3 regions of the Pseudomonas extremorientalis genome follow, and region 3 is predicted to be linked to each of the others. Evidence: predicted binding sites of a transcription regulator. Region 3 holds the regulator's gene; each other region holds the start of a gene.

Region 1 (8,217 bases), 1.6 Mb from region 3:
AGGTCGTGGCGCACCTGAATGGGCATCAGCCCATAGAGCCCTACAAGTCCGACGGCTTGCTGTACCTGAACAAGCCATACCCGGACCTGAGCGAAGTACAGGGCCAGCTCGCCGCCAAGCGCGCACTGCTGATCGCGGCGGCGGGCGCGCATAACCTGCTGTTCAGCGGCCCGCCCGGCACCGGCAAGACACTGCTTGCCAGTCGCCTGCCGGGTTTGTTGCCACCGTTGAGCGAGCAGGAAGCCTTGGAAGTGGCGGCTATCCAGTCGGTCGTCAGCCTGGCACCGCTGAGTCACTGGCCACACCGACCGTTTCGCCAGCCGCACCACTCTGCATCAGGTCCGGCATTGGTGGGCGGCGGGTCGAAACCGCAGCCTGGGGAGATTACCCTGGCCCATCACGGCGTACTGTTCCTCGATGAATTGCCGGAGTTCGACCGCAAGGTGCTGGAGGTGCTGCGCGAGCCTCTGGAATCGGGCCACATCGTCATTTCCCGCGCCCGCGATCGCGTCAGCTTCCCGGCCCGCTTCCAACTGGTAGCCGCCATGAACCCCTGCCCTTGCGGGTACATGGGCGAACCCAACGGGCGTTGTCGCTGCACGCCGGAGCAGGTTCAGCGCTATCGCAACAAGCTCTCCGGCCCTTTGCTGGACCGCATCGACTTGCACCTCACTGTGGCGCGGGAAACCACCGCGTTGAATCCAACCCAGCAGGTGGGCGATAACACGGCCGAGGCATCGGCACGGGTCGCCCAGGCCCGCGATCGCCAACGGCAACGCCAGGGCTGTGCGAATGCGTTCCTTGATCTGCCAGGGCTGCGCAAGCACTGCAAGCTGACGAAGACCGATGAAGGCTGGCTGGAAACCGCCTGTGAACGGTTGACGCTATCCCTGCGCGCGGCCCATCGCCTGCTCAAAGTGGCGCGTACCCTGGCCGACCTCGAGCACGCCGATAACATCACTCGACCGCACCTGGCGGAAGCGCTGCAATATCGGCCCGCGGCCGTCGGCTAGGGCGCCTCTGGGAAGTCCAGCAGCAGCCGCGCCACTTCCATCACTTCATCCAGGGCCGCTTCGGCCGACTCCATGGAGGGTTTGAGCATCAGGTCGTCGGCATAGCCCATCGCCACGGCAAAGATCTGGCGGGCAGCGCGTTGTGGCGAGTCACAACGCAAGACGTTGGCAGCCACACCCCGCTCGATCACTTCGGCGAGCATGCCTTGCCATTGGGCGTTGATCGCCAGGTAAGCCTGGGCCATTTCCGGGTCCTGCATGGCTTCGTCCCAGGCATCCAGCCACAGCGCCCACCCCGCATCGGCGGTGCTTGGCAGGCAGTCGCGCAAAAAACCCACAAAAGCTTCCAGGGGCGCTGCTTCTGCCAGGGGCGCGCGTACTTCGTCCAGCTGTTCGTTGGCAAATCGCACGAAGGCTTCGCGGCGCAGTTCCTTCCAGTCGCTGAAGTAGTGATAGACGTGGCTGCGGGACAGGCCTGCATGTTCGGCCAGGTCGCGGGTGGACACATCGGCAAAACCCTTGCTGCGAAACAGTTCCAGGGCGGCGGCGATGATCTGGTCTTTACGGTCGATACGCGACATGGGCAATTCCTTCCAGGCACCGGCAGATAAGCGGCGCTTGCTTTTTGAGCGATCGCTCAAGGATACTTGAGCAGTCGCTCAATAATAGCGTCTATCACTCCTTTGGTGCACCCCATGTCATCCGTCACACCGCAAATCCTGATCGAAGAAAGTCAGAAAATCGGCCAGCAATCCGCCGGCCAGACGCTCAAGGCCATTGCCAAAGCCTATCCGGGCAAGCTGTCCGCCACGCTGTCGCTGGTCGCGCTGGAGAACGCGCTGCTGCTGGCCTACCCGTTGTTTGCCGGGTTTGCGGTGGACGCGATCATCCGCGGCGACACGGGTAACGCGCTGCTCTACGCCGCCGTGGTCCTGGCGTTCTGGGTGGTCGGCGCGGCGCGCCGGGCGTTGGATACGCGGACTTTCACGCGGATCTACGCCGATCTGGCGGTGCCGGTGATCCTCAACCAACGCCTGCAGAACCACAGCACGTCGAAATCGGCGGCGCGGGTGGTGCTTGCTCGGGAGTTCGTCGACTTCTTTGAAAAGCATGTACCGATCATCGCCACGGCGCTGGTGTCGATTATCGGCGCGGCAGTGATGTTGATCGTGATCGAGCCTTGGGTAGGCCTGGCGTGCCTGGGCGCGCTAGTGCTGTGCATCACGTTGTTGCCACGCTTTGCCCGGCGCAACCAAGCGCTGCATGAACGGTTGAACAACCGGCTGGAAAAAGAAATCGGCCTGGTGGAAAAGGTCGGCGCACCGACCCTGCGGCGCCACTACCAGGTGCTTTCGCGCCTGCGCATCTGGCTGTCAGACCGCGAGGCCGCTGCGTACCTGTTTCTTGGCACGCTGGCCGCCTTGCTGTTTGTGGTCGCCATCAGCCAGTTGGCGCAGTCACCCGCGGTCAAGGCCGGCCATATCTATGCAGTCATGACTTACCTGTGGACCTTCGTCACCAGCATGGACGAAGCCCCCGGCATGGTCGACCAACTGGCGCGCCTGAAGGACATCGGCAAGCGCGTGGACCCCGGCCTGGGCGACCGCTAGGCCTCAACGAAACCGATCTACCTCATGCCGCAAGCCTGCCGCCAGGGTCTCCAGTTCCTTGGCGGTAATCGCCAGGTTCGACACCACTTCCCGCTGCTCGCTATTGGCCAGCGCGATGCTCTGCAAGTTGCTGCTGAGCAAGGTCGCGGTGCTGCTCTGTTCCTGGGTGGCGGTGGTGATCGCGGCAAACTGCTGACCGGCCGAGCGGCTTTGCTCGTCGATCCGCGCCAGGGCCGAAGCCACGTCGGCGTTGCGCGACAGGCCTTCCTGCATCAGCACATTGCCGTGTTCCATGGTGCTGATGGCGTTGCCGGTTTCCTGCTGGATGCTCTGGATCATCCCGGAGATTTCATCGGTAGCCTCACGGGTGCGTGACGCCAGGTTGCGCACTTCATCGGCGACCACCGCAAACCCACGGCCCTGCTCACCGGCGCGGGCAGCCTCGATGGCAGCGTTGAGCGCCAGCAGGTTGGTCTGGTCGGCAATCGAGGTGATCACGCCGACGATTCCGCCAATCTCTTGGGAGCGTTGGCCCAGGGTGTTGATCACCGTGGCTGTGCTGTTGAGCGCGGCAGCGATGTGTTCCAGGGATGACGACGCCTCTTGCATCGAGTTGCGCCCGATGCGGGTTTGTTGGGCGTTTTCCTGGGCCAGGCGTTCGGTGCTGCCCATGTTGTCGGCGATGTTCAGCGAGGTGGCGCTGAACTCTTCCACCGCGCCGGCCATGCTGGTGATCTCGCCGGACTGCTGCTCCATGCCTTCATAGGCGCCACCGGACAAGCCGGACAGCGCCTGCGCACGGCTGTTGACCTCTTCAGCCGCCTTGCGGATATGCGAGACCATGGTCGACAGCGCTTCACCCATCTGGTTGAAGCTGCGCGCCAGTTGGCCGATTTCGTCATGACTGGACACATTCAAGCGCGCGCTCAAGTCGCCCGCGCCCAAGGCTTCGGCCTGGCGCACCAGGTCGCCCAACGGCGCCAGCTTGCTGCGCAGCAGCCACACCGTTGCACCGACCGCCAGCAGCATGGCCAGCACGCTGCCTACGACCAGGCGGATACCGACGTCCCACGTCACCGAGCGGATCTCAGCCTTGGGCATGCTCGCGACAACGGCCCATGGCCCGCCCTCGAAGGGTACCGACACGCTGTAGAAATCTTCGTTTTTGTCTGCCCAGAAGCGCCCGGTGCCCGGCGTCTTGGCCAGGTCCAGCATCACGGGTACGGCTTGATCCAGCGCCTGCACGCCCGCCGGCGGTACAAGCCAGCGCTTCTGCTCATCCAGCAAGGCGAGGGAGCCGGTCTGGCCGATGCGGAAACGCTTGAGGTTCTCGAACTGGGCATTCTGCGCATCGGTGTAGTCGAACCCGATGAACAACACCGCAATCACCTGCCCACTGCTGTCGCGCACCGGGCTGTACTGGGTCATGTAGGAGCGGTCGAACAGCACCGCGCGGCCGATATAGGTCTGCCCGCCGAGCACCCGCTGGTAAGCCGGGCCCTGGCGATCCAGCACCGTGCCGATGGCCCGGTTGCCATCCTGCTTGGTCAACGAGGTGCTGATGCGGATAAAGTCTTCGCCGCTGCGCACGAATACCGTGGCCACGCCGCCGGACATCTGCTTGAAATCATCCACTTCATTGAAGTTGTTGTTCAACACCTGATTGCCCAGGTACAAGCTAGGCGTCTGCACACCGGCCACGGTCACAGGCTGGTCCGCATGCACGCTCAAGCCGGCGCCGAAGCGCTTTTCAAACAGCCCGCTCAAACGCTGGGTACTTTCGCGCAAGGTGCTGTGGAAGGTGTTGAGTTGGTCGGCGAGCAAACGTGCCTCGCTGGCCAGGTGCTCCTCGCGGGTAGCGAGGTTGGCGGAGTCGAGGGAACGCAAGGCAAACACGGTGCTGCCGCTGATGACGACAGCCAGAATCACGGCTAATGCCAGGCCTAACTGGGAGGCTATCCGGGCGCGAGGTTGAGACATGACGGCTCCTGGCCGAGGCCAGGATCATCCTGATCTCATAGCGTTGTCGGCAAATTATCCAGTGGGAAACGTTGGTGTACGATGGTTCCAACACACCTACTTCGGCGAGCCGAGGCAATACTTGAGCGATCCGCAGGGGTATCACGCAAACGATTGCACAAACAGTCTGTCGCCCCTCACTCGAGGCGTTCGACCTGAGGCAATTCCATCGCCTTGACTTCCGCCTGCAGAAACTCCGCCAGGCGCCGCAAACGCTCACCGCCGGGGCGGGTTTTCGGCCATACCAGGTAGTAGTTTTCGCCACTGGCCACCGCCGTTGGCCAGGGCAGGCTCAGGCGTCCCTGGGCCACGTCTTCGGCCACCATCAGCAAGTCGCCCATGGACACACCGTAACCCCGCGCAGCGGCGATCATGCCCAGTTCGAGGGTATCGAATACCTGCCCGCCCTTGAGCGACACCTGGGATGACAACCCCATGCGCTCCAACCAATTGCGCCAATCGCGACGGTCGGGCGTGGGGTGCAGCAATTCAGCGGTGGCCAGGCGTGCAGCATCCCAGGGCCCGTCCTCAAGCAGGTTCGGCGCACCTACCGGGATCAGCAGCTCCGGAAACAGGTAGCTGGCCTCCCAGTCCGCCGGGAAGTGCCCGTAGCTCAGCAGCACCGCGCAGTCGAAGGGCTCCTGGTTGAAATCCACCTCGTCCACGCTCATCCACGCGCTGGTCAGTTGCACCTCATTGCCTGGCTGCAACGCGCGGAAGCGGCTGAGCCGCGCCAGCAGCCAGCGCATGGTCAGGGTCGACGGTGCCTTCATGCGCAGGATGTCGTCTTCGGCGTTCAGGGTATGGCAGGCCCGCTCCAACGCTGCAAAACCTTCGCGCACGCCCGGCAAGAGCAGGCGTGCCGCCTCGGTGAGCTGCAAGGTGCGGCCACTGCGCTGGAACAGGCGACAGGCGAAATGCTCTTCCAGCGTGCGGATATGTCGGCTCACCGCACTTTGCGTGATGGATAGCTCCTCCGCTGCCCGGGTAAAGGAATTGTGCCGAGAGGCGGCCTCGAATGCGCGCAAGGCATACAGCGGAGCAAGGCGACGAGACATCGGTAAATTCCTGCATAGCGATCCACCAACACTATCAGATCAATACACATGAGTTTAAGTCATGCACACCATCGCTTTAATCCTTTTGTGTAATTAACCCAGAGCGCCGAGAATCAAGCCTTCCCCAACCCTCTGACTTGTCGAGCGTGATGATCATGCAACATCCGGCACGTACCGAACTCTGGGCCATTCTGCGGCTGTCAGGGCCGTTGATTGCCTCACAGTTGGCACACATGCTGATGGTGCTGACCGACACCCTGATGATGGCGCGCCTGAGCCCCGAAGCCCTGGCCGGTGGCGGCCTGGGCGCGGCGACCTACTCGTTCGTGGCGATTTTCTGCATCGGCGTGATTGCCGCCGTGGGCACGCTGGTGGCCATCCGTCACGGCGCGGGCGATATCGACGGCGCCACCCGCCTGACCCAGGCCGGGCTATGGCTGGCGTGGCTGATGGCCCTGGCGGCCGGTTTGCTGCTGTGGAACCTCAAGCCAGTGCTGCTGATGTTTGGCCAGACCGAGACCAACGTGCACTCGGCCGGGCAATTCCTGACGATCTTGCCGTTCGCCCTGCCCGGCTACCTGAGTTTCATGGCCCTGCGCGGCTTCACCAGTGCAATCGGCAAGGCGACGCCAGTGATGGTGATCAGCCTTGGCGGCACGGTAGCCAACTACCTGCTCAACCACGCGCTGATCGAAGGCATGTTCGGCCTGCCCAAGCTCGGCCTGATGGGTATCGGCCTGGTCACGGCCATCGTTGCCAATGGCATGGCGCTGACGCTGATGTGGTACATCCGCAGCAACCGCACCTATGCGGCCTACCCGCTGAGCACAGGCCTGCTGCGCCTCAACACCCAGTACCTGCGCGAACTGTGGCGCCTGGGCCTGCCGATCGGCGGCACCTATGCGGTGGAGGTCGGGTTGTTTGCGTTTGCGGCGCTGTGCATGGGCACCATGGGCAGTACGCAGTTGGCGGCGCATCAGATCGCATTGCAGATCGTCTCGGTGGCGTTCATGGTGCCTGCGGGAATGTCCTACGCGGTGACCATGCGCATCGGCCAGCACTACGGCGCCGGGCAGTTGCTGCAGGCGCGCCTGGCCGGTCGTGTCGGCATCGGCTTTGGCGCGGCGATCATGCTGGGATTTGCTGCCGTGCTGTGGCTCTATTCCGACCCGCTGATCGGACTGCTCATCGACCACAACGACCCGGCGTTCCACGACGTGATCGTCCTGGCCGTCAGCCTGCTGGCCGTTGCCGCCTGGTTCGAGCTGTTCGATGGCGTGCAGACCATCGCCATGGGCTGCATTCGCGGGCTCAAGGACGCCAAGACCACCTTCCTGATCGGCGCGGGCTGCTATTGGTTGATTGGCGCACCATCGGCCTGGCTGATGGCCTTCACCCTGGGCTGGGGACCGACCGGTGTGTGGTGGGGCCTGGCGCTGGGCCTGGCATGCGCGGCAGTGAGCCTGACCTGGGCGTTTGAGGCGAAGATGAAGCGGATGATTCGGCGAGAGCCGCCAGGGCAGGAAATGTGGGCGGGGGCTTACCACCGATAGCGGTGGGTCAGTAAAAGAAGAGCTGGCTGACACTCCGTCATCGGGGGCAAGCCCCCTCCCACATTCCTAACCGAGCAAAGCTTGCTGGCTTTTGCCGAAGGTCAGGTACTCCACCAACTCCGGCAACGGCAGCGGCTTGCTGATCAGGTAACCCTGGGCCTGGTCGCAGCCAAACAAACGCAACAGCGCCAGTTGCTCAGGCGTCTCCACCCCTTCGGCCACCACCTCCAGGTTGAGGTTGTGCGCCAGGTTGATCATGGCATGCACCAGCTTGCGGTTTTCTTCGCGCTCCTCCATGCCACCGACAAAGCTCTTGTCGATCTTCAACAAGGCAATCGGCAGGCTGTTGAGGTGCACGAACGATGAGAAACCCGTACCGAAGTCATCCAGGGAAAACCGCACACCCAGGCGGCCGAGGGCATCCATGGTCTGCTTGACCAGGTCACTGCGGCGCATCACGGCGGTTTCGGTCAGTTCGAACTCCAGCCATTGCGCCTCCACGCCCCGCTCGGCAATCAGCCGGCTGAGTGTGGAGAGCAACTGGCTGTCCTGGAACTGGCGGAACGACAGGTTGACCGCCATGTGCAACGCCGGCAGGCCGCGTTCGCGTAGGTCCTGCATGTCGCGCAGGGCCCGGGAGATCACCCAGTAGCCCAGCGGCACGATCAGGCCGCTTTGCTCGGCCAACGGCACGAATTCACTTGGTGGCAACAGGCCGCGCTCGCCATGACGCCAGCGCACCAGGGCCTCCAGGCCGACGATATGGCCGTCGTCCAGGTCCAGGCGTGGCTGGTAATGCAGCTCCAGTTCGTCACGGCGCAAGGCGCGGCGCAGCTCGCTTTCCAGGTCGGCCAGGCTGCGCGCGTTGCGGTTGATACGTTCGTTGAAGATATGAAAGGTGCAGCCTTGGGTGCTCTTGGCCTGCTGCATGGCGATATGAGCGTGCCACATCAAAGGGTCGGCA
Region 2 (8,217 bases), 1.9 Mb from region 3:
GTGGATGCCTTGGCAGTCAGAGGCGATGAAAGACGTGGTAGCCTGCGAAAAGCTTCGGGGAGTCGGCAAACAGACTTTGATCCGGAGATGTCTGAATGGGGGAACCCAGCCATCATAAGATGGTTATCTTGTACTGAATACATAGGTGCAAGAGGCGAACCAGGGGAACTGAAACATCTAAGTACCCTGAGGAAAAGAAATCAACCGAGATTCCCTTAGTAGTGGCGAGCGAACGGGGACTAGCCCTTAAGTGGCTTTGAGATTAGCGGAACGCTCTGGAAAGTGCGGCCATAGTGGGTGATAGCCCTGTACGCGAAAATCTCTTAGTCATGAAATCGAGTAGGACGGAGCACGAGAAACTTTGTCTGAATATGGGGGGACCATCCTCCAAGGCTAAATACTACTGACTGACCGATAGTGAACTAGTACCGTGAGGGAAAGGCGAAAAGAACCCCGGAGAGGGGAGTGAAATAGATCCTGAAACCGTATGCGTACAAGCAGTGGGAGCCCACTTTGTTGGGTGACTGCGTACCTTTTGTATAATGGGTCAGCGACTTATTTTCAGTGGCGAGCTTAACCGAATAGGGGAGGCGTAGCGAAAGCGAGTCTTAATAGGGCGTCTAGTCGCTGGGAATAGACCCGAAACCGGGCGATCTATCCATGGGCAGGTTGAAGGTTGGGTAACACTAACTGGAGGACCGAACCGACTACCGTTGAAAAGTTAGCGGATGACCTGTGGATCGGAGTGAAAGGCTAATCAAGCTCGGAGATAGCTGGTTCTCCTCGAAAGCTATTTAGGTAGCGCCTCATGTATCACTGTAGGGGGTAGAGCACTGTTTCGGCTAGGGGGTCATCCCGACTTACCAAACCGATGCAAACTCCGAATACCTACAAGTGCCGAGCATGGGAGACACACGGCGGGTGCTAACGTCCGTCGTGAAAAGGGAAACAACCCAGACCGTCAGCTAAGGTCCCAAAGTTATGGTTAAGTGGGAAACGATGTGGGAAGGCTTAGACAGCTAGGAGGTTGGCTTAGAAGCAGCCACCCTTTAAAGAAAGCGTAATAGCTCACTAGTCGAGTCGGCCTGCGCGGAAGATGTAACGGGGCTCAAACCATACACCGAAGCTACGGGTATCACGTAAGTGATGCGGTAGAGGAGCGTTCTGTAAGCCTGTGAAGGTGAGTTGAGAAGCTTGCTGGAGGTATCAGAAGTGCGAATGCTGACATGAGTAACGACAATGGGTGTGAAAAACACCCACGCCGAAAGACCAAGGTTTCCTGCGCAACGTTAATCGACGCAGGGTTAGTCGGTCCCTAAGGCGAGGCTGAAAAGCGTAGTCGATGGAAAACAGGTTAATATTCCTGTACTTCTGGTTATTGCGATGGAGGGACGGAGAAGGCTAGGCCAGCTTGGCGTTGGTTGTCCAAGTTTAAGGTGGTAGGCTGAGATCTTAGGTAAATCCGGGATCTTAAGGCCGAGAGCTGATGACGAGTTACCTTTTAGGTGACGAAGTGGTTGATGCCATGCTTCCAAGAAAAGCTTCTAAGCTTCAGGTAACCAGGAACCGTACCCCAAACCGACACAGGTGGTTGGGTAGAGAATACCAAGGCGCTTGAGAGAACTCGGGTGAAGGAACTAGGCAAAATGGCACCGTAACTTCGGGAGAAGGTGCGCCGGTGAGGGTGAAGGACTTGCTCCGTAAGCTCATGCCGGTCGAAGATACCAGGCCGCTGCGACTGTTTATTAAAAACACAGCACTCTGCAAACACGAAAGTGGACGTATAGGGTGTGACGCCTGCCCGGTGCCGGAAGGTTAATTGATGGGGTTAGCTAACGCGAAGCTCTTGATCGAAGCCCCGGTAAACGGCGGCCGTAACTATAACGGTCCTAAGGTAGCGAAATTCCTTGTCGGGTAAGTTCCGACCTGCACGAATGGCGTAACGATGGCGGCGCTGTCTCCACCCGAGACTCAGTGAAATTGAAATCGCTGTGAAGATGCAGTGTATCCGCGGCTAGACGGAAAGACCCCGTGAACCTTTACTATAGCTTTGCACTGGACTTTGAATTTGCTTGTGTAGGATAGGTGGGAGGCTTTGAAGCGTGGACGCCAGTTCGCGTGGAGCCATCCTTGAAATACCACCCTGGCAACTTTGAGGTTCTAACTCAGGTCCGTTATCCGGATCGAGGACAGTGTATGGTGGGTAGTTTGACTGGGGCGGTCTCCTCCTAAAGAGTAACGGAGGAGTACGAAGGTGCGCTCAGACCGGTCGGAAATCGGTCGTAGAGTATAAAGGCAAAAGCGCGCTTGACTGCGAGACAGACACGTCGAGCAGGTACGAAAGTAGGTCTTAGTGATCCGGTGGTTCTGTATGGAAGGGCCATCGCTCAACGGATAAAAGGTACTCCGGGGATAACAGGCTGATACCGCCCAAGAGTTCATATCGACGGCGGTGTTTGGCACCTCGATGTCGGCTCATCACATCCTGGGGCTGAAGCCGGTCCCAAGGGTATGGCTGTTCGCCATTTAAAGTGGTACGCGAGCTGGGTTTAGAACGTCGTGAGACAGTTCGGTCCCTATCTGCCGTGGACGTTTGAGATTTGAGAGGGGCTGCTCCTAGTACGAGAGGACCGGAGTGGACGAACCTCTGGTGTTCCGGTTGTCACGCCAGTGGCATTGCCGGGTAGCTATGTTCGGAATAGATAACCGCTGAAAGCATCTAAGCGGGAAACTAGCCTCAAGATGAGATCTCACTGGAACCTTGAGTTCCCTGAAGGGCCGTCGAAGACTACGACGTTGATAGGTTGGGTGTGTAAGCGCTGTGAGGCGTTGAGCTAACCAATACTAATTGCCCGTGAGGCTTGACCATATAACACCCAAGCAATTTGACTACTCTAACGAGCATCAGATTGCGGTGTGTGAAGACGAAATGAACCGAAAGTTCGACGTTCACAAAACACCGAAAGCTGTCACATACCCAATTTGCTGAAGCGAGGCGCAGGCCACGACTCAGTACCCGAATTTCTTGACGACCATAGAGCATTGGAACCACCTGATCCCATCCCGAACTCAGTAGTGAAACGATGCATCGCCGATGGTAGTGTGGGGTTTCCCCATGTGAGAGTAGGTCATCGTCAAGATTAAATTCCAGAACCCCTGATTGCTAACGCAGTCAGGGGTTTTGTTTATGTAGAAGTCCATGAATTTCACCGGCACGTTGCTAACCCAACGGTCCGGTACACAGAATTTCTTGACGACCATAGAGCATTGGAACCACCTGATCCCATCCCGAACTCAGCAGTGAAACGATGCATCGCCGATGGTAGTGTGGGGTTTCCCCATGTGAGAGTAGGTCATCGTCAAGATTGAATTCCAAAACCCCTGTCTGCTAGCGCAGACAGGGGTTTTGTCGTTTGGGGCTATAAGTCGGCACAATTTGTAGTTTCCTCACATATGCCTACCGCTGGTCAGTTTCCTGCTTAAAAATCAGAAACGTCTCACAATTTTCTAAGCTTTACCGCGGCTTGGCCGAAAGCCTGACGAGCCATGCGTGCACCGAAATAGAGCGGCCCGAGAAGCTGCCTATACCGTTACATGGAATGTTCCGCTCGGCACGCTCACCCCCCTTTGGCAAAAGAAGTCGATGAAATGAATCTCAAGTTCAGTCATAAAATTCTGCTGGCCGCGTCAGGCGTCGTGGTTCTGGCCTTCGCGTTATTCACCCTCTACAACGACTACCTGCAGCGCAGCACGATCAAGCAGAACCTGGAGTCGTCCATCCAGCAATCCGGTGAACTCACTGCCAGCAGTGTGCAGAACTGGCTTAGTGGCCGAATATTGGTGCTCGAAAGCCTTACGCAAAACGTTGCTCACCAAGGCAGTGGTGCCGACCTTCCTGGCCTGGTTGATCAGCCGGCGTTCACTGATAACTTCCAGTTCACCTATGTTGGCCAAACCAACGGCGTGTTTACCCAACGTCCTGACGCAAAAATGCCCGACGGCTACGATCCCCGTCAGCGCCCTTGGTACAAACAAGCAGTCGCTGCAGATAAACCCATGCTTACGCCACCCTATATGGCAGCGGTGGGTGGGCAGATCGTGACCATTGCCATGCCGGTAAAAAAGAACGGCGAGTTGCTCGGTGTGGTCGGCGGTGACCTGAGTCTGCAGACCCTGGTGAAGATCATCAACTCGGTGGATTTTGGCGGCATTGGTCATGCGTTCCTGGTCAGTGGTGACGGGCAAGTCATCGTCAGTCCCGATCAGGACCAGGTGATGAAAAACCTCAAGGACATCTACCCCGGCACCCAAGTGCGGATTGAGAAGGTCAGTCAGGACGTCGTTCTCAATGGCCAGGACCGAATCTTGTCATTCACCCCTATCAGCGGCTTGCCAGGCGCGGATTGGTATATCGGCCTATCGATTGATAAAGATAAAGCCTACGCACCGCTGGGCAAATTCCGGACATCTGCGTTGATTGCCATGTTGATCGCCGTGGTTGCGATTGCCGTGCTCCTGAGCTTGCTGATTCAAGTCTTGCTGCGACCCCTGACCACTATGGGCGTGGCGATGCAGGATATCGCCCAGGGCGAGGGTGACCTGACCCGTCGTCTGGCGGTCACCAGCAAGGACGAATTTGGCGAAGTCGGCAGTGCGTTCAATCAGTTCGTAGAGCGCATCCATGCTTCGATTTCGGAAGTGTCCTCGGCTACCCGCCAGGTGCATGACTTGTCCCAGCGTGTGATGGCCTCGTCCAATGCCTCAATCGTCGGTTCCGACGAGCAAAGCGCGCGCACTAACAGCGTCGCCGCAGCGATCAATGAACTGGGTGCCGCCACCCAGGAAATCGCGCGCAACGCCGCCGATGCGTCACAACACGCCAGTGGTGCCAGCGAGCAGGCCGACGATGGCCGCAAAGTGGTCGAGCAGACCATCCTTGCCATGTCTGAGTTGTCGCAAAAGATCAGCTTGTCCTGCACCCAGATCGAGACCCTGAACGCCAGCACCGACAACATCGGTCACATCCTTGATGTGATCAAAGGCATCTCCCAGCAAACCAATTTGCTGGCGCTTAACGCTGCCATCGAGGCCGCCCGTGCAGGTGAGGCCGGGCGAGGCTTTGCAGTGGTCGCCGACGAGGTGCGTAACCTGGCTCACCGCACCCAGGAGTCGGCCGAGGAGATCCACAAAATGATCACTTCGCTGCAAGTAGGCTCGCGCGAAGCGGTCACCACCATGAACGCCAGCCAGGCCTCCAGCGAAGAAAGCGTAGAAGTCGCGAACCAGGCTGGTGAGCGCCTGGTAAGTGTGACGCAGCGGATCGTTGAGATCGACGGCATGAACCAGTCCGTCGCCGCAGCTACTGAAGAACAGACGGCCGTGGTGGAGACCCTCAATGTGGACATCAATCAGATCAACTTGCTGAACCAGCAGGGCGTGGCGAATCTCAATGAAACCCTGAAGGATTGCGATGCCCTTTCGCAGCAGGCCAATCGTTTGAAGCAATTGGTCGATAGCTTCAAGATATGACCCGCTGATTCAACGGCGGGGGCGCATCGAGTCGCTCCTGCCGTTTAGCTGAGCATTCGACGGACATTGTCCAGGGCGCTGCTGGCAAAGCCTTGCACAAACTGTTCGAACCCCTCGTTCGCCTCCTCTGTGGGCTCTGCAATAATTGTCCACATCACCTCGGCGCGCTCCGCTTCAATTGCTTCCACTTGGATCGCCGCCCATAGTCTGGCCACACCCAGGGTGTTGTAGATCGTGGTCCAGGTCATGTGCATAGCCTGCTCGTCCCGGCTATTGAGTTGCTCCACTACACAATTGCCATCGCGGAAGAATTTTGTCCGCAAGGCGCCCACGCCTGAGCCCCTCATTTCGATATGGCTCAAGTCCGGAATGAACATATCGAAGCCGGCAAATTGCCCCACCATGTCCCACAGGCGAGAGGCGGAGCAGTTGACCACAACGGACGCCACTATCGGCAGGCCACTCGGGTTGCGGATTAACGTATCGGGTTGCAGCAGTTTCATGAGGTTGTCCTGGGGTATTCAAAGAAAGCCGATGGCCTTGAGGTAATTGCAGCCTTTGCTCAACAGTGCCGTGTCCTTTGCGGGGTAGTGTTCACCCATCTGCTGGACACCTAGTCGCGCGTTGTCGTAACGAATCATTGAAGTGTCCCCGATGTCTTCGTCGAGACGGTCGAGGTAAAAACCGAGCACGCCAAACAGTGCGTTGTCCTGGCTTACCGTTCGCAGCGCCTGCTGCCATTGCGCGATGCCCACTCGCTTGAAGCGATGGCCCGCCCGACTGAACGCATCCAGGTAGTGCGCCCAGCTCAACGGTTGTGGGTTATGCAGGTTGAACACACTCCGGCTGGCGTGAAAGCGGGTGCAGTGGAATGCAATGAAGCGAGCCAGAAAGTCCACCGGCATCAGGTCGAAGTTCAGCGCCAGCCGGGGCAGCAGGCCCAGTTGCAGTGACCCCTTGAGCATCAGCATCAGGCGATTTTTTTGCGGCTGGCATGCACCGTTTCGGCTGTTGAAGCTGATATTGCCGGGACGATGGATATTCACCCAGGCACCGCGCGCCACCGCATGCCCCAACTGCCGCTCCGCAACCCATTTGGACAGGTTGTAGCCATTCTTGATGTACAGCGGCAGCGTGGTAGAGGCGGGTGCTTCGAGGACATAGCCCTGCGAGTCGACACTGCTTGAGGCCGACAGTGTCGAGACAAAGTTGAAGACTTTCTTGCGGTGGGTTTCACACAAGCGCAGGCATTCGCGTATGGGGTCAACGTTGTCCCGCGTCAGTGACGCATAGTCCATCACGTGATTGACCCGCGCCGCGTTATGGACCAGCACGCCGAAGTCTCTGGCAAGAGACTCATGCACAGCGTCAGCCAGGCCCAATCGAGGTTGGCTGATATCGGCCGCATATACCTTCACTCGGCTCAGGTCCACATGCTCCAGGCGGTATTCATGTAACGCCTGGATGAGTCGTGACATTGGCGACCGCCCCGGTTCCTCACGTACCAGGCACGCCACCTCGGTTGCACCAGCGGCCAGTAATGCTTCGACGATATGGACACCCACAAAACTGTTGGCTCCGGTCACGATCACTTTGTGCGGATCACCTGCACGGTCCTCGGGCAATGTGTCGAGCACCCACTCCGATTGAGCATCACGAGCGGCCCGGCCGGATCCTGCATCAGGTCGTTCACCGTTCTCCACCAGCGTTGCGAGCGTACGAATCGTCGGCACTTCAATAAAGTGACTCAACACAAAGCTACGGCCGAATTGCTCGCGAACACGCAGCAGCAAGGTCGATAGCAAAATCGAATGCCCGCCGAGATCGAAGAAGCTCTGGTCAATAGACAGATTACCTGCGGGCACTGCCAGCAGCTCGCTCCACAAGCAGGACAACCGAACGTGAAGCGGATTTTTCGCGGCACTGCCGTCCGCTTGCAACGCAGGCCGAATCGGCAGTGCCAGCAATGCCGGCCGGTCGACTTTCCCATTGACGGAGCACGGCAGGTGGGGCAACACCTCCCAGAAACCCGGCTGCATGTAGTCTGGCAGCCATTGCCGTGCATGGTGCTTCAGGGCGGCCACGCTCGCGTCTGGTTCAGGCTGGGCGATGTAGCTGCGGATCCTGCTGTCCCGGTCGATTACTACCGCCACCTGGCGATACAGCCGACTATTGCGCAGGCATTGTTCAATCTCCTGCGGCTCGACCCGAAACCCGCGGATTTTCACTTGGTCATCACGCCGTCCACCCAGCACGATCCCGTCGGCGGTCCATCGTGCCAGGTCGCCACTGCGGTAGGCCCGCAGTGGCTGACCTCCTGGTACTGCCAGTTCCACGAAAGGACTGGCAGACGGTTGCGACGTGCCCACATACCCCAGGCTGACTCCGGGGCCGACGATGTACACCTCACCCATCACCTCTTCATCCACCGGTTGCAGAGTGTCATCGAGGATCAGCACCTGGCTGTTGGCGATGGGGTAGCCGAGGTTGCGGTTGCAGTCACCGGGGTGCAGTGTCCGATGGGTGGCCAGCACCGTGGTCTCCGTGGGCCCGTACAGGTTGTGAAACCGGCACTGCCCTGCCAGGCGTTCGATGACATGGGGTTCGCACACATCGCCGCCGGTCAGCAGGTGCGTCAGGCCCAATGGTTGATCAAGCGGCAGAATGCTCAACAGCGCAGGCGGCAAA
Region 3 (8,217 bases):
GTCCAGGGTTGACGCCCTGCATCGCCAGCATCCTGACGATGCTCGCCGCTCGTGCCGACGACAGCTCCCAGTTGGTCGGGTACTGCGCGGTGCTGATCGGAACGTTGTCAGTGAAGCCTTCGACGTGGATCGGGTTCTCGAACGGTTTGAGGATCGCCGCCACTTTGTCGATGATGGTGAATGCCTGGTCGCTGGGCATCGCATCGGCGCTGGCGAACAGCAGGCTGGAGTTCAACTCGATCTCCACCCACAACTCGTTGCCGCGCACCGTCATCTGGTTGGAGCTGATCAAGTCGCCAAACGCGGCACTGATGTCGTCGGCGATGCTTTTCAGCGGGTCGCTGGTGCCGCCCACGCCGGCGGCGGTTTCATCGCTGTCGTTGACCAGCGGCTTGGCCGGGGTCACGGTCTTGGGCCGTTCTTCACCAATAGGGATCGGCTTGAGCGCACGGTCGGCATCGTTGAACACGCCGATCAGCGCCTGGGAAATGACTTTGTACTTGCCTTCGTTGATCGACGAGATGGAGTACATCACCACGAAAAACGCGAACAGCAGGGTGATGAAGTCCGCATAGGACACCAGCCACCGCTCGTGGTTGACGTGTTCTTCAGGCTCGCGACGGCGACGGCTCACAGGCAATTACCTCCCTGCACACAGTACTCACTGCCAACCGGTTCATTGTGGCGAGCGAGCTTGCTCGCGTTGGGCTGCGGAGCAGCCCCAAAACCCGGCACCGCAATCTTTCTGAAAAAACACGGTGCCTGGATCAGGGCCGCTTCGCGCCCCAACGCGAGCAAGCTCGCTCGCCACAAGTAGATACTCATGGTCATCAATCCATGAAGCCCTGGAGCTTCAATTCGATGGAACGCGGGTTCTCGCCCTCGGCGATCGACAGAATGCCTTCGAGCAGCATCTCGCGATAACGCGACTGGCGCATGGCAATCGACTTGAGTTTGCTGGCCACCGGTAACAGCACCAGGTTGGCACTGGCCACGCCGTAGATGGTGGCGACAAACGCCACGGCAATGCCGCTGCCCAGTTGCGAGGGGTCGGCCAGGTTGCCCATCACGTGGATCAGGCCCATCACCGCACCGATGATGCCGATGGTCGGCGCGTAGCCGCCCATGCTTTCGTAGACTTTGGCGGCGTTGATATCGCGGCTTTCCTGGGTGTAGAAATCCACTTCCAGAATGCTGCGGATCGCTTCCGGCTCGGCACCGTCCACCAGCAATTGCAGGCCTTTGCGCGCGTAGCTGTCGGGCTCGGCATCGGCCACGCCTTCCAGGCCCAGCAGACCTTCCTTGCGCGCGGTGAGGCTCCAGTTGACCACGCGGTCGATGCCACCGGGCAGGTCCACGCGTGGCGGGAAAATGATCCATATCAGAATCTGCATGGCGCGCTTGAACGAGCTCATGGGCGATTGCAACAACGCCGCGCCCACGGTGCCGCCGATCACGATCAGCGCCGCCGGGCCGTTGGCCAGGGCGCCGAGGTGCCCGCCCTCGAGGTAGTTGCCGCCGATGATCGCGACAAACGCCATGATGATGCCGATCAGGCTCAGTACATCCATCAGAGGCAGGCCTCCACCAGATGCTTGCCGATGTCGTCCAGGCTGTAGACGGCGTCGGCCAGGTCCGCCTTGACGATGGCCATGGGCATGCCATAGATCACGCAGCTGGCTTCGTCCTGGGCCCAGATGGCACTGCCGCCCTGCTTGAGCAGGCGCGCACCTTCACGGCCGTCGGCGCCCATGCCGGTGAGCACCACCGCCAGAACTTTGTCACCGTAGGACTTGGCTGCCGAACCGAAGGTGATGTCCACGCACGGCTTGTAATTCAGACGTTCGTCGCCCGGCAGGATTTTGATCGCGCCACGGCCGTCGACCATCATCTGCTTGCCACCGGGGGCCAGCAGCGCCAGGCCAGGGCGCAGGATGTCGCCATCCTCGGCTTCCTTGACGCTGATGCGGCACAGCTTGTCCAGGCGCTCGGCGAAAGCCTTGGTGAACGCCGCCGGCATGTGCTGGATCAATACGATCGGCGCCGGGAAGTTGGCCGGCAATTGGGTCAACACGCGTTGCAGCGCAACCGGGCCGCCGGTGGAGGTGCCGATGGCGACCAGCTTGTAGGCCTTGCGCTTGGGTGCGGGCGAATGCGAAGACGCAGGCGCCGCCGTGCGAGCGGGTGCCACCGCAGGCCGTGCCACCGGCGCAGGCGCAGGGCGCGCAAACGACGATGTCGGTGCCGCTGGAGCCGGTGCTGGCGCAGCGGTTGGCGCAGGCGCGCTGAACAGGCTGCGACGGTTACTGCGCGAAATGCTGTGCACTTTCTCGCAGAGCATCTGCTTGACCTTCTCGGGGTTGCGCGAGATGTCTTCGAAATTCTTCGGCAGGAAGTCCACCGCGCCGGCGTCCAGCGCATCCAGGGTGACCCGGGCGCCTTCGTGCGTCAGCGAGGAAAACATCAGGACCGGGGTCGGGCAGCGTTGCATGATGTGCCGGACTGCCGTGATGCCATCCATCATCGGCATCTCGTAGTCCATGGTGATCACGTCCGGTTTCAACGCAATGGCTTGATCAATCGCCTCTTTGCCGTTGGTGGCCGTGCCGACCACCTGGATCGTTGGATCGGCGGAAAGAATTTCCGAGACGCGGCGGCGGAAGAAACCCGAATCGTCCACCACCAGGACCTTGACTGCCATAAACACTCCGTTAGGCGGGGCGGGCACTACCGCCCTGCCCCACCAGAATCAAATACGCCGAGCGGCGTAACGCTTGAGCATGCTCGGAACATCGAGAATCAGCGCGATCCGACCGTCACCGGTGATGGTCGCACCCGACATGCCCGGGGTTCCCTGCAGCATCTTGCCCAAAGGCTTGATGACCACTTCTTCCTGGCCAACCAGTTGGTCGACGACAAAGCCGATGCGCTGGGTGCCCACGGAGAGAATCACCACATGGCCTTCGCGCTGCTCTTCATGCTTGGCCGATGCCACCAGCCAGCGCTTGAGGTAGAACAGGGGCAATGCCTTGTCGCGCACGATCACCACTTCCTGGCCGTCCACCACGTTGGTGCGCGACAGGTCGAGGTGGAAGATTTCGTTGACGTTGACCAGCGGGAAGGCGAACGCCTGGTTGCCCAGCATCACCATCAGGGTCGGCATGATCGCCAGGGTCAACGGCACCTTGATGACGATCTTGGAGCCCTGGCCCTTGGTCGAGTAGATGTTGATCGAGCCGTTGAGCTGGCTGATCTTGGTCTTCACCACGTCCATGCCGACGCCACGGCCGGACACGTCGGAAATCTCGGTCTTGGTCGAGAAGCCCGGGGCGAAGATCAGGTTGTAGCACTCGGTGTCGGTCAGGCGGTCGGCGGCGTCCTTGTCCATCACGCCGCGCTTGACCGCGATGTTGCGCAATATGGTCGGGTCCATGCCTTTGCCGTCGTCAGTGATCGACAGCAGGATGTGGTCGCCCTCTTGCTCGGCGGCCAGGATCACCTTGCCGTTGCGCGACTTGCCCGAGGCTTCGCGCTCTTCCGGGGTTTCCACGCCGTGGTCCACGGCGTTGCGCACCAAGTGGACCAGCGGGTCGGCCAGGGCCTCGACCAGGTTCTTGTCGAGGTCGGTTTCTTCGCCCACCAGTTCCAGGTTGATTTCTTTCTTCAGCTGACGCGCGAGGTCGCGAACCAGGCGCGGGAAGCGCCCGAAGACTTTCTTGATCGGCTGCATCCGCGTTTTCATCACGGCGGTCTGCAGGTCGGCGGTCACCACGTCGAGGTTCGACACGGCCTTTTGCATGGCTTCATCGCCGCTGCTCAGGCCCAGGCGCACCAGGCGGTTACGCACCAGTACCAGTTCGCCGACCATGTTCATGATGTCGTCCAGGCGCGCGGTATCCACCCGCACGGTGGTCTCGGCTTCACTGGCAGGCTTCTCGGCTGCCGGTGCCGGGGCGGCGCGCGCCGGAGCAGGTGCGGCGGCCGGAGCCGGTGCTGGCTTGGCGGCTGGAGCAGGCGCAGCGGCCTTGGCGGCGGCCGGTGCAGCTGTCGCAACCGCAGCGGCCGGGGCCACTTCACTGAACTTGCCCTTGCCGTGCAATTCGTCCAGCAGGGATTCGAACTCGTGATCGGAGATCAGCCCATCGCCCGCAGGAGCGGCACTGGCAGCAGCCGGTGCCGCAGCCGTGGCGGCGACTTCCGGCAAGGCGTCGGCCGCGAAGGTGCCCTTGCCATGCAGTTGGTCGAGCAATGCCTCGAACTCATCGTCGGTAATATCGGTGCTGGCGCTGGCCGCCGGTGCATCCGCAGCCGCAGCGGCGGGTGCCACGGCGTCAGCCGCAAACTGGCCTTTGCCATGCAACTGGTCGAGCAGCGATTCGAACTCAGCGTCGGTGATGTCTTCGCTGGTCGGTGCGGCGACCGGCGCGGCCGGTGCTTGCGCCTCGGCCTTGACGGCACTGAGGGAGTTGAGCAGCTGCTCGAACTCGCTGTCGGTCACATCCGGTTCGGCCTCAACCACAGGCTCCGGCGCGGCTTCAACCACCGGTGCGGCCGACGTGTCGGCAGGCTCCGCATAGCGCGCCAGGGCGGCCAGCAGTTCCGGGGTCGCCGCCGTGATCGGGGCACGCTCACGCACCTCGCTGAACATGCCGTTGACCGCATCCAGTGCTTCGAGAATCACGTCCATCAACTCCGAATCAACGTGACGCTCACCCTTGCGCAGGATGTCGAACACGTTCTCGGCGATGTGGCAGCACTCCACCAGCTCATGGAGCTGGAGGAAGCCGGCGCCCCCTTTTACAGTGTGAAAACCGCGAAAAATTGCATTGAGCAGGTTCGCATCATCCGGTCGGCTTTCCAGCTCGACCAGTTGCTCGGACAACTGCTCTAAAATTTCGCCGGCCTCTACAAGGAAATCCTGAAGGATTTCTTCATCGGCGCCGAAGCTCATGTGGGTGCTCCTTAGAAGCCTAAACTGGATAACAGGTCATCGACATCATCTTGACCCGATACAACGTCTTCACGTTTATCGGCATGAATCTGCGGACCTTCACCCTTGGCGAGATGTTTTTGTGGATCTTTTTCCGAGAGGATCGCTTCGCGGTCATGTTCGATGCCGGCGAAACGGTCAACCTGGCCTGCCATAAGCACCAATTTGAGCAAGTTGCTTTCCACTTCGGTGACCAACTGGGTCACACGCTTGATCACCTGACCGGTGAGGTCCTGGTAATCCTGGGCCAGCAGAATGTCGTTGAGGTTGCTGGAAACCGTACGGTTTTCCTGCTCGCTGCGTGACAGGAAACCGTCGACCCGACGCGCCAACTCGCGAAACTCCTCGGCCCCCACTTCCCGGCGCATAAAGCGGCCCCAGTCGTGGCTCAGGGCCTGGGCCTCAGTGGCCATGCCGTTGACCAGGGGCGTGGCGTTTTCCACCAGGTCCATGGTGCGGTTGGCCGCCGCCTCAGTCAGCCTGACCACATAGGACAGGCGTTCGGTGGCATCGGTGATTTGCGAGATTTCTTCGGCCTGGGGCATGTGCGGGTCAATCTGGAAATTGACGATCGCACTGTGCAGCTCGCGTGTGAGCTTGCCCACTTCCTGGTACAGGCCGCGGTCACGGGTCTGGTTGAGCTCATGGATTAACTGCACCGCGTCGCCGAACTGGCCTCTTTCAAGGCTGTCGACCAACTGGTGAGCATGCTTTTTCAGGGTCGACTCGAAGTCTCCCTGTGACGTTTCTTTATGCTCCATAGCTCCCCCGCGATGGCATTAGCCGTGGATGCGTTCGAAGATTTTTTCGATCTTCTCTTTCAAGGCCAATGCCGTGAATGGCTTGACCACGTAACCGTTGACCCCGGCCTGGGCGGCTTCGATGATCTGCTCACGCTTGGCTTCGGCGGTGACCATCAGCACAGGCAGGCTGCGCAGCTTTTCGTCAGCGCGCACGTGGCGCAGCAAGTCGATACCGGTCATGCCCGGCATGTTCCAGTCCGTTACCAGAAAGTCGATGCTCCCGCTGTTGAGGATCGGAATGGCCGTAATGCCGTCATCCGCCTCGACCGTGTTTGTGAACCCAAGGTCACGCAACAGGTTTTTTATGATCCGCCGCATCGTTGAGAAGTCATCAACGATGAGGATTTTCATGTTCTTGTCCAATTCGACCTCCAAGCAGTCTTAAACGCGCCCAGCACCTGGACGCGCCATTTCAATCAACAGGCATTACACAAAAAGGACTGCCGGGGGCACCACGGGTCGAACCCGCGAAGGCCGGTTGCCCTCGCGGTATCGTCTGCAGTGTCCCCACACTGCCTGTTCAGCGCGCTCGCCACTCTCCCAAACGCCCCCGCAAGCGGGCTGCGCACTGGCTGTGCAACTGGCTGACCCGCGATTCGCTGACACCCAGGACCTCACCGATTTCCTTGAGGTTCAGCTCTTCGTCGTAGTACAGCGCCAACACCAGCCGCTCACGCTCCGGCAAATTGGCAATCGCGTCCGCCAACGCTCCCTGGAAACGCTCATCTTCCAGGTCACGCGATGGCTCCATATGAGCACTCGCGCCGTCCTCGTGCAGCCCTTCATGTTCGCCGTCCTGCAACAGGTCGTCGAAACTGAACAGGCGGCTGCCCAAGGTATCGTTCAAAATCCCGTAGTAATCGTCGAGACTCAATTGGAGTTCGGCCGCAACTTCGTGATCTTTAGCGTCGCGACCGGTTTTTGCTTCAATTGCGCGAATTGCGTCACTGACCATGCGTGTGTTGCGGTGTACCGAACGCGGCGCCCAGTCACCTTTGCGCACTTCATCGAGCATCGCGCCACGGATGCGGATGCCCGCATACGTCTCGAAACTCGCCCCCTTGCTCGCGTCGTATTTGGTCGACACTTCGAGCAGGCCGATCATGCCCGCCTGGATCAGGTCTTCGACCTGCACGCTGGCGGGCAGGCGTGCCAGCAGGTGATAGGCAATGCGCTTGACCAGGGGCGCGTAGCGCTCGATCAACTCGCCCTGGCTGTCACGGGCAGACTTCTTGTAAGCGTTGTAGCCGGTCGCTGTCATAGCACGGGTCCTGCGCTCGTCTGATGCACCAATCGCTCGACGAAAAACTCCAGATGCCCCCGGGGGTTGGCGGGCAACGGCCAGGTATCGACCTTCTGGGCAATAGCCTTGAACGCCAATGCACACTTGGAACGAGGGAATGCTTCGTAGACTGCACGCTGCTTTTGCACAGCCTTGCGCACACACTCGTCGTAGGGAACTGCGCCGACGTATTGTAAGGCGACATCGAGGAAACGATCCGTGACCTTGGTCAACTTGGCGAACAGGTTGCGCCCTTCCTGCGGACTCTGGGCCATGTTGGCCAGGACGCGGAAGCGGTTCATGCCGTAATCACGGTTAAGCAGTTTGATCAGGGCGTAGGCGTCGGTGATCGAGGTGGGTTCATCGCAGACCACCAGCAACACTTCCTGCGCGGCGCGCACGAAGCTGACCACGGATTCGCCGATCCCGGCGGCGGTGTCGATCACCAGCACGTCGAGGTTGTCGCCGATGTCACTGAAGGCCTGGATCAGGCCGGCATGCTGCGCCGGGCTCAGGTGCACCATGCTCTGGGTGCCGGAGGCGGCCGGGACGATGCGGATGCCACCGGGCCCTTGCAGCAGCACATCGCGCAGCTCACAACGGCCCTCGATCACATCGGCAAGGGTGTGCTTGGGCGTCAGCCCCAGCAGAACGTCGACGTTCGCCAACCCCAGGTCAGCATCCAGCAGCATGACGCGACGGCCAAGCTCTGCCAGGGCCAGGGACAAATTCACTGACACGTTAGTTTTTCCGACGCCACCTTTGCCGCCGGTCACCGCGATCACCTGTACGGGATGCATGCTGCCCATTTTATTTCTTTACCTTGTCTTGCTTAGACGCAGGCTACATGGCTTGGCCGCGTGAATCGCTTGCAGACCATCGATGTAGATACTTTTCACGGTGTTCATACCGTCCTCAACCTACCCGCTTCGCCGGGTTGTGGTAGAGGTCGGCGAACATATCGGCCATCGCTTCCTCGCTAGGCTCGTCTTGCATTTGCACGCTGACTGCACGGCTGACCAACTGATGACGGCGCGGCAGATGCAGATCATCCGGAATCCGCGGCCCGTCGGTCAGGTAGGCGACCGGCAATTCATGACTGATGGCCAGGCTCAGCACCTCGCCCAGGCTCGCGGTTTCGT

Evidence for each region. The regulator FliA, encoded in region 3, starts transcription of late flagellar genes. The targets are predictions, from matches to a motif close to CTAAAGTTTNNNNNNNNNNNGCCGNTAA.
Region 1: the regulator FliA is predicted to act here: its motif matches at 4,702-4,729, upstream of LUU92_RS28035 (methyl-accepting chemotaxis protein).
Region 2: the regulator FliA is predicted to act here: its motif matches at 3,508-3,535, upstream of LUU92_RS00610 (methyl-accepting chemotaxis protein).

Annotation. Positions count from the first base shown of each region.
Region 1 is NZ_CP089519.1:6,149,254-6,157,470, forward strand. Features, by position in the region: gene LUU92_RS28020 (YifB family Mg chelatase-like AAA ATPase) at 1-1,013, shown strand, start outside; gene LUU92_RS28025 (TetR/AcrR family transcriptional regulator) at 1,010-1,594, opposite strand; gene LUU92_RS28030 (ABC transporter six-transmembrane domain-containing protein) at 1,709-2,623, shown strand; gene LUU92_RS28035 (methyl-accepting chemotaxis protein) at 2,627-4,603, opposite strand; gene LUU92_RS28040 (LysR substrate-binding domain-containing protein) at 4,780-5,700, opposite strand; gene LUU92_RS28045 (NorM family multidrug efflux MATE transporter) at 5,850-7,253, shown strand; gene LUU92_RS28050 (putative bifunctional diguanylate cyclase/phosphodiesterase) at 7,320-8,217, opposite strand, start outside.
Region 2 is NZ_CP089519.1:120,943-129,159, forward strand. Features, by position in the region: rRNA gene LUU92_RS00595 (23S ribosomal RNA) at 1-2,869, shown strand, start outside; rRNA gene rrf (5S ribosomal RNA) at 3,025-3,140, shown strand; rRNA gene rrf (5S ribosomal RNA) at 3,250-3,365, shown strand; gene LUU92_RS00610 (methyl-accepting chemotaxis protein) at 3,649-5,529, shown strand; gene LUU92_RS00615 (SRPBCC family protein) at 5,574-6,032, opposite strand; gene LUU92_RS00620 (amino acid adenylation domain-containing protein) at 6,051-8,217, opposite strand, start outside.
Region 3 is NZ_CP089519.1:4,571,697-4,579,913, forward strand. Features, by position in the region: gene motD (flagellar motor protein MotD) at 1-634, opposite strand, end outside; gene LUU92_RS20480 (flagellar motor protein) at 831-1,571, opposite strand; gene LUU92_RS20485 (protein-glutamate methylesterase/protein-glutamine glutaminase) at 1,571-2,701, opposite strand; gene LUU92_RS20490 (chemotaxis protein CheA) at 2,750-4,951, opposite strand; gene LUU92_RS20495 (protein phosphatase CheZ) at 4,963-5,751, opposite strand; gene LUU92_RS20500 (chemotaxis response regulator CheY) at 5,770-6,144, opposite strand; gene fliA (RNA polymerase sigma factor FliA) at 6,314-7,054, opposite strand; gene fleN (flagellar synthesis regulator FleN) at 7,051-7,884, opposite strand; gene flhF (flagellar biosynthesis GTPase FlhF) at 7,991-8,217, opposite strand, start outside.